Regions from separate parts of the Brotonthovivens ammoniilytica genome, predicted to be linked through region 2. Evidence: riboswitches for the same ligand, from Rfam matches in the RefSeq annotation. Region 2 holds a riboswitch; the other holds the start of a gene.
The links. A riboswitch is a leader RNA that binds a small molecule or an ion and turns the genes downstream of it on or off. The one in region 2 is predicted to bind FMN.

Region 1 (4,217 bases), on a different contig from region 2:
AATAGCCGAATCTGGCCAGAAAATCTTTTGTGATTCCTGATGAATGTGAAGAAATATTCATCAGCTTTTCAATATATTTGCCAATGCAGTCGTTTTCCAAATTTACGGTGTCTCCCGGATGTTTCAGGGACAGTGTGGTCTCTTTGGCTGTGTGGGGTATAACAGAAACCGAAAAATCTCTGTCAGTAACGGCTGCAACGGTGAGGCTGATGCCATCTATGGCAATAGAGCCTTTTTCAATAATATAGCGGAGCAGTTGTTTATCTGCGGAAATTGTATACCAGACGGCATTGGAATCTTTTTTTGTGCTGGTAATTATTCCGGTTCCGTCTATATGTCCCGAGACAATATGACCGCCAAAGCGGCCGTCTGATGCCATAGCCCGCTCCAGATTCACGGGACTTTTGTTCTGCAAATGCTTAAGGGCTGTCCGGTCCATGGTTTCGTGCATAACGTCTGCAGTAAAGGTATCGGACGTAAATGAGACGACGGTCAGGCAGATACCATTGACAGCTATGCTGTCTCCAGGATGGATATCTTTTAAAATTTTTTTTGCTTCGATTGTCAGAACGGCAGAAGGACCGGCCCGTCTTATACTTCTAAGTGTTCCGATTTCCTCTATGATTCCTGTAAACATGGATACACCTCACTTTCAAGCAGCAGATCAGTTCCAATTACGGTAATAGCCGGCAAAGACAGGAAAAAGCCATGATCCGGATCTTTGGCTCCAATACCGCCCACCGGTGATTTTGCGCCGGCCCCCCCCAGTAGTTTTGGAGCCAGATAAGTCTGAACTTTTTTCACAATACCTGAGTTTAGCGCTGACCAGTTTAAGGCTGCTCCGCCCTCCAGCAGGATACTGTCAATTCCCTGTTTTCCAAGCTTCAACATGAGATCTTTGAGATCTACATGTCCATCCTTTACAGGGGTAATCAGAATCTGGCAGCCGGCATTTAAAAAGGCGGACTGTTTGTTTTCATCTTTGCAGCAGGTGGCCAAAATTGTGGGATATGTTTTGGCAGTCTGAACAACATAAGAGGAAAGGGGCGTATTTAAATGAGTGTCACAGATAATACGGACGGGAGAACGGGCGCCTTCAATACGGCAGGTAAGCCTGGGATTATCTGTGATTATAGTTCCAACTCCGGTCATAATCCCCATGAGTCTTCTGCGTGTTTCCTGTACATGCTGCCGGGCAGGGGCACCGGAAATCCACTGGGATTTTCCGGTATAAGCCGCAATTTTTCCATCCATTGTCATAGCATATTTCATGATCACATACGGGGTTCCTGTTTGAATATAGTGAAAAAATATTTGATTTAGTGCATCGCATTCCTGTTTCAGTACGCCCTGTGTAACCGAAATTCCGTGATTTTCCAGTATTTCTTTACCTTTTCCGGCAACCAGCGGGTTGGGATCAGAGGAACCGATAATGACCCGGGATATGCCTGCGTTAATAATCGCCTCCGTACAGGGCGGTGTCTTGCCGTAATGGCAGCAGGGTTCCAGTGTGACATAAAGATCAGCGCCTTTGGGATTTTCCAGACAGTCTGCAAGGGCATTGCGTTCTGCATGGGGCTGTCCATAAGCCTGATGCCAGCCTCTGCCAATGATACGTCCCTGTTTTACAATTACGGCGCCTACCAGAGGATTTGGGTTTGCCAGACCGGCGCCCTTATCAGCGAGATCCAGGGCAAGTTTCATATAATCTGTGTCAGTCAAAAAATCACCTCCAAAAATAAAAAAGAATCCTGCCACGGCAGATTCTCCGCCTGCGGCGGGTTGCGTGAGCAACATAATTCCACTCTGCCGCAGTGCGATCCACAGCGGAGCGTTTTTTGCTCTATAGGAATCGGTACTTTTCAGTTTTTTCACAACACAGTATTTCCTATAGAGCAAAAAAGACCCGGATGGATCATCCGGGCCTTAGAAACTGCAGAAAAAATTATGAAATGAAGTATGAATCCGGCTGTCAGGATTCGTTCCTGTTTACAGGTATGTGCTGTAAAATAAAAAAACTCTGAAATGAGATTTCATTTCAGAGCATTAAAATACAAATTCATAATAATTTTGCATCTAAATCTTCTTTCATCCAGACTTTACTGTCGGCTTCGGAATTTCACCGAATCATACCTTGCGGCTCGTGGGCTGTACCACCGGTAGGGAATTACACCCTGCCCTGAAGATCTTATGTAACTGATGTCAGTATAATTCCTTTTTCGGGGAAAGTCAAGTTTTGCAGTCAGGTATTTAGTGATAATAAAAATCATCAGGGTAAAATCACAGGTGGGGATATTGTATTATTTTACTAAAGGAGCTGCGTTTTCAAAGAAGGACTGCATGGCATTAGTGACCATCTGATAAGCAAGACGCGCCATGTGTTCCGGACTTTTCCGGCTGTTTTCGGTAATCCAGGTTTTAATTAGTCCTACAGCGCCTGTCAGGCAGAAAGAGTAATAATATTTCAGATCCTGTACATTATCCGGAAACATTTTTTCCAGCCTGTAAATGGTATTCTGTGCAATAATATCCTCTACCTTGTGGATAAAGGAGATATCCCCGTTGCTGCCTACCAAAGCCTGAAAGATCTCGCGGTTTGCATCTACTGTTTCAAAGATATCTTCCATAAAAGGAAAAGTGGCTTCGGCGGTGTCGTCAGTTTTTGCGTGTTCACGGATAATGTCTTTTACCTGTTCTAGCAGATCATCCTCTGTTTTTTGAAGCAGATCATAAATGTCTGTATAATGCAGATAAAATGTAGAACGATTAATATCTACCGCATCTACCAGTTCCTTAACAGTAATTTCGTTAATACTTTTCGTCTGCATCAGAGCAGCCAGGCCATTTCTGAGCTGAGATTTTGTTTTCCGGATTCTCCGGTCGATTTTTTGTTCCATAAAAACCTCCCCAAATATTAAAAAAGATTTAATTAATAGACAAATCTATAAAAAATGTTCAGAAAACAACAAAAATATGAATAATTGTGGGTTGCTTCTTATCTTGTACCTATATTATAATTCCGTTAAAATAAAAAAGCAACACTATGTCTATTAATAGTTTTAAAATCTAATAATAAGATATGTGTCGATTTATGCTATGAAGAAAGGAGCTTTTAAAATGATAAAGCAGGAGTGGAAAAAATTGCTGAAAAATAAAGTTTTGATGATTGTTTTAATTGCAATTATAGCTATTCCGTCTATTTATACTGCGTTGTTTCTGGGATCTATGTGGGACCCCTATGGGAAGCTGGATCAATTGCCGGTAGCTGTGGTAAATAAGGATCAGAGTGCAGAATATAATGGGAAGGAGCTGAATGTTGGGAGCAGTCTGGTGGAAAATTTAAAGGAGAATGATTCACTCCAATTCCATTTTGTAAATGCACAGGCAGCCAAAATGGGAATTGAGGATGGGTCTTATTATATGGTGATAACAATTCCGGAAGATTTTTCCGCCAATGCAGCCACTTTGATGGATGAGCATCCCAGAAAAATGCAGCTTAAATATGAAACAAATCCGGGAACAAACTATATTGCTTCTAAGATGAGTGAGTCTGCACTGGAAAAAATAAAAGAAAGTGTTTCAGAGGAGGTAACGAAAGAATATACTCAGGCTGTTTTTGACAGCTTTACAGAGGCTGCGGATGGAATGACAGAAGCAGCAGACGGAGCGGGGGTAATTACCCAGGGGATTTCGGATGCTTCTTCCGGAAATCAGACCATTACCGAAAATCTGCAGACTCTGGCAGACAGCACCCTGGAATTTCAGAGTGGAAGCCAGGTTTTGACGGCATCTTTAAAAGATTATACAGATGGTACAGCCAGGATTAATGACGGAGCGGGTCAGTTAAAGGATGGAACGGACACGTTGCAGAAAGCTGCCGGCGAGGGTGCAGACCAGTTAAATCAGGGAGCATTAAGCTTAAAATCAGGAATTGCATCTTATACGTCCGGTGTGGAGCAGGCTTATGAGGGAACGGCCCAGCTAAAGGAGAATAGTAAAGCTTTAGTACAGGGAACAGAGGAGCTGGCCGGCGGAGCAGAAAAGGCTCAGAAGGGCAGTGAAACTCTGACTGCGGGTCTAAAAGAATTGTCCCAGACAATCGGGAAACAGTCCCAGGAGGGCAGTGAGAGTCTTAAGGCAGTAAAGCAGGGGCTTGATCAGCTGGGAGACGGCATTCAGGCAGTAGACGAGAACCTGGTGCAGATACAAAAACAGCT
Region 2 (4,217 bases):
TATTTTGAAGTAAATCAGGAGGCAATCTTTATGAAGATAGTAGTATGTGTAAAACAGGTACCTGATACAGCAGGCGGAGTTCAGTTCAACCCGGACGGTACCCTTAACAGAGGTGCGATGCTTACAATTATGAACCCGGATGATAAAGCCGGACTGGAAGCAGCGCTTAGATTAAAAGATCAGTATGACGCAGAAGTAACAGTTATCACAATGGGACTTCCAAAAGCAGAAGAAGTTCTTCGTGAAGCTATGGCTATGGGCGCAGACAAAGGTATTCTTGTAACAGACAGATGCTTAGGCGGCGCTGATACATGGGCAACTTCTACAACACTTGCAGGTGCAATCAGAAATCTTGAGTATGATTTAATTATCTCCGGACGTCAGGCGATTGACGGTGATACAGCTCAGGTTGGACCTCAGATTTCCGAACATCTTGATATTCCGGTTATTTCCTATGCTCAGGATATCAAAATTGAAGGAAACAATGTAATTGTTCAGCGTCAGTATGATGACAGATATCATATGGTTAAGGCTCAGATGCCTTGCCTTATTACAGCATTGGCTGAATTAAATGATCCACGTTACATGACACCAGGCGGAATCTTTGATGCTTATGATGCAGAAATCACTGTATGGGGCAGAAATGATCTGGTAGATGTTGATGATGCGAACCTTGGTCTTAACGGATCTCCTACAAAAATCGCAAAAGCATCTGATAAAGTAAGAAAAGGTGCTGGTGAAAAAGTTGTACTTGATACACCGGATGAATCTGTAGACTACATCATGGACAAATTATTAACAAAACATGTAATCTAAGAAAAGGAAGAGTGGTGAATAAGAATGGCAGCAATGGATAAAGAAATTATGGAGCAGTACAAAGGCGTATATGTCTTTGCACAGCAGGTAGATAATGAATTAAGCGGCATCGCTTTTGAATTACTTGGTAAAGCAAAAGACCTTGCAGCAGATTTAAATGCAGACGTAACAGCAGTTCTTATTGGATCCGGCGTAAAAGGACTTGTAGATCAGTTAGCTGAATACGGTGCTGACAAAGTTATCGTAGTAGATGATCCGGAACTGAAAGATTACAGAACAGAACCTTATACACATGCACTGGCATCTGTAATTAACGAATACAAACCGGAAATCGTTCTGGTTGGTGCTACAGCAATCGGCCGTGACTTAGGCCCGCGTGTTTCTGCAAGAGTAGAAACAGGTCTGACAGCTGACTGTACAGTACTTGAAATCGGTGATTTCCCTCTGAACCCAATTCCGGGCAAAGAGCAGAAACACAATCAGTTATTAATGACTCGTCCTGCATTCGGCGGTAACACAATCGCTACTATCGCCTGCCCGGATAACCGTCCTCAGATGGCTACAGTTCGTCCAGGTGTTATGCAGAAAATTGCACCGGTTGCAGGAGCAAAAGCTGAAGTAATCGAATACAACCCAGGATTTACACCGGATAACAAATACGTGGAAATCATGGAAATCGTTAAAAACGTTGCAGACACAGTTGATATTATGGACGCAAAAATCCTTGTATCCGGCGGACGTGGCGTTGGCTCACCTGAAAACTTCAAAATCCTTGAAGATCTGGCTGAAGCAATCGGCGGTACAGTAAGCTGCTCCCGTGCGGTAGTAGATTCAGGCTGGAAACCAAAAGATCTTCAGGTTGGACAGACAGGTAAAACAGTTCGTCCTAACGTATACTTTGCAATTGGTATTTCCGGAGCAATCCAGCACGTTGCAGGTATGGAAGAATCTGATATCATCATCGCAATCAACAAAGACGAAGATGCTCCAATCTTCGATGTAGCTGATTACGGTGTAGTAGGCGATTTAAATAAAATCGTACCTATGTTAACAGCAAAAATCAAAGACGCAATCGCAAATAAGTAAGATTGTGCAATAAATAAAAACCAGGGCTTCCGGCGGGGAAATTTTCTCCGTCAGGAGCCCTGATTTTTTGCTCAATTTGAAACACTCCAGGAATCATAAAAAAGTATTGCATCTGATCCTGCAGTGTTATATAATATCTCTAGATAAATAGAAAATTCTTCGGGGCAGGGTGATATGCAGATGCATAAATTCCCTACCGACGGTGATTCTGAGCGATCAGAAAGTCCGTGAACTGCATATGCAGCTGATCCGGTGAGATTCCGGAACCGACAGTAAAGTCTGGATGGGAGAAGAAACAGAAATAACAGATTCCTGTGAATCTGTTGTAAGTGGAATGAGCAGCCCCGGATTTTTAATCCGGGGTTTTTTACTCTATAGGAAACACTGTGTTGTGATAAAGCTGAAAAGTACCGATCAAGAATTTCTATTTGAATGTCAATTTAATTCAGAAAGGATGCATGAAAATGAAACAGAAAAACAGTACAATCAGTAAAAAGAAAGTTAGTATCCACACAATGGCCGTTGTTGCAATCTTATCGGCAATTGCTTATATTCTGATGTTTATGGAATTCAGCGTACCGTTGATGCCGGGCTTTATTAAGATGGATCTTTCAGATCTGCCTGCCTTAATAGGCACCTTTGCCACAGGTCCGGTGGGCGGAATTTTGATTGCTCTGATTAAGAACCTTCTGCATTTGACGGTGACTTCAACAGCAGGGGTGGGAGAGCTTTCGAACTTTATTTTAAATGTCATATTTATCCTTCCGGCGGGACTTTTGTACAAGTATAAAAAAACGAAAGCCAGTGCATGTGGAGGCGCTGTATTAGGAGCTGTTGCCATGGCCCTTGTCAGTGTAGTGTCCAATTATTTTATTGTATATCCGGTGTATTATAATTTTATGCCGGAAGATACTATTTTAGCGGCATATCAGGCTATTTTTCCAGGGGTAGACAGTATCCTTCAGAGTCTGATTGTGTTTAATATGCCGTTTACATTTGTGAAAGCCATGATCAGTGTGGTTGTTACAGTCTTGATTTACAAGCGTCTGGTGCCGGTTTTACAAATGTCCAGACAAAAAGTATCCGGTTGATAAGCGTTTAAATGAAAGCCCAGAATCGTACATGAAAATGTATGATTTCGGGCTTTTATTTCTCTATAGGAAATACTGTTTTGCAAAGTTTTCAAACAAGTATTTTTAACTTTTACATTCAGATGGTATAATAAAACCAGCCTGTTACGATTGGCAGGAACAGAATGTAAAGAATCACTAACAGGGGATGTTAGCCTTTGTACACCGAGGGTAAGTTCCTTGTATAAGAATCAGGAGGAGCAGTTTATGGACAATTTTGTTTTCTACAGTCCTACAAAGTTTGTATTTGGCAAAGGGGAAGAAAATCATGCGGGTAAGTATGTAAAAGAGTTTGGCGGCAGCAGAGTGCTGCTTCATTTTGGCGGTAGATCTGCTGAGAAGTCCGGACTCCTTGACAGAATCAGGGAGTCTTTGAAAAAAGAAGGATTGTATATTGCGGAACTTGGCGGGGTTGAGCCAAATCCAAAAAGCGGTCTTGTGTACAAAGGAATTGAACTGTGTAAAAATGAGAATATAGATTTCATTTTAGCGGCAGGAGGCGGAAGTGTGATAGATTCTGCCAAAGCTATTGGCCTTGGAGCATTGTATGACGGAGATTTCTGGGATTTTTATACAGGAAAAGCTTCCGTTGAGAAGACACTTCCGGTGGGAACTGTTTTAACCATTGCAGCGGCAGGAAGTGAAGGCTCGGACGGAAGTGTGATTACACACGAGGATGGGAACTTTAAACGTCCCTGCGGAAGTGATCTGATGCGGCCGAAATTTTCAATATTAAATCCAGAGCTGACACAGACACTGCCTCCGTATCAGACTGCATGCGGAATTACAGATATGATGGCGCATGTATTTGAACGGTATTTTACAAATACAAAGGAAGTGGAAGTAACGGACCGGATGTGCGAAGGCATTCTTAAAGCTATTATTCAGGAGGCTCCAAAGGTGATGGCTGATCCGGATAACTATGAGGCCAGAGCTAATATTATGTGGGCGGGAACTATGGCGCATAATGATATCTGTGGTGTCGGACGTCAGCAGGACTGGGCCAGCCATAATCTGGAGCATGAGCTTTCCGGTTTATACGATTGTGCTCATGGGGCCGGCCTGGCTGTCATTTTTCCGGCCTGGATGGAATATACGCTGGAACACAATGTTATGAGATTTGCTCAGGCAGCTGTCCGCATCTGGGGGTGCGAGATGAACTTTGAATATCCAGAAATCACTGCC

Region 1: another riboswitch for FMN. It lies ahead of ribD (bifunctional diaminohydroxyphosphoribosylaminopyrimidine deaminase/5-amino-6-(5-phosphoribosylamino)uracil reductase RibD); the one in region 2 lies ahead of OCV88_RS09855 (ECF transporter S component).

What each region holds. Positions count from the first base shown of each region.
Region 1 covers NZ_JAOQJQ010000004.1:89,706-93,922, reverse strand. The annotation lists gene OCV88_RS10320 (riboflavin synthase) at 1-637, opposite strand, end outside; gene ribD (bifunctional diaminohydroxyphosphoribosylaminopyrimidine deaminase/5-amino-6-(5-phosphoribosylamino)uracil reductase RibD) at 619-1,722, opposite strand; FMN riboswitch at 2,077-2,191, opposite strand; gene OCV88_RS10310 (TetR/AcrR family transcriptional regulator) at 2,301-2,897, opposite strand; gene OCV88_RS10305 (YhgE/Pip domain-containing protein) at 3,118-4,217, shown strand, end outside.
Region 2 covers NZ_JAOQJQ010000003.1:416,852-421,068, forward strand. The annotation lists gene OCV88_RS09840 (acyl-CoA dehydrogenase) at 1-13, shown strand, start outside; gene OCV88_RS09845 (electron transfer flavoprotein subunit beta/FixA family protein) at 31-816, shown strand; gene OCV88_RS09850 (electron transfer flavoprotein subunit alpha/FixB family protein) at 841-1,902, shown strand; FMN riboswitch at 2,054-2,201, shown strand; gene OCV88_RS09855 (ECF transporter S component) at 2,367-2,993, shown strand; gene OCV88_RS09860 (iron-containing alcohol dehydrogenase) at 3,240-4,217, shown strand, end outside.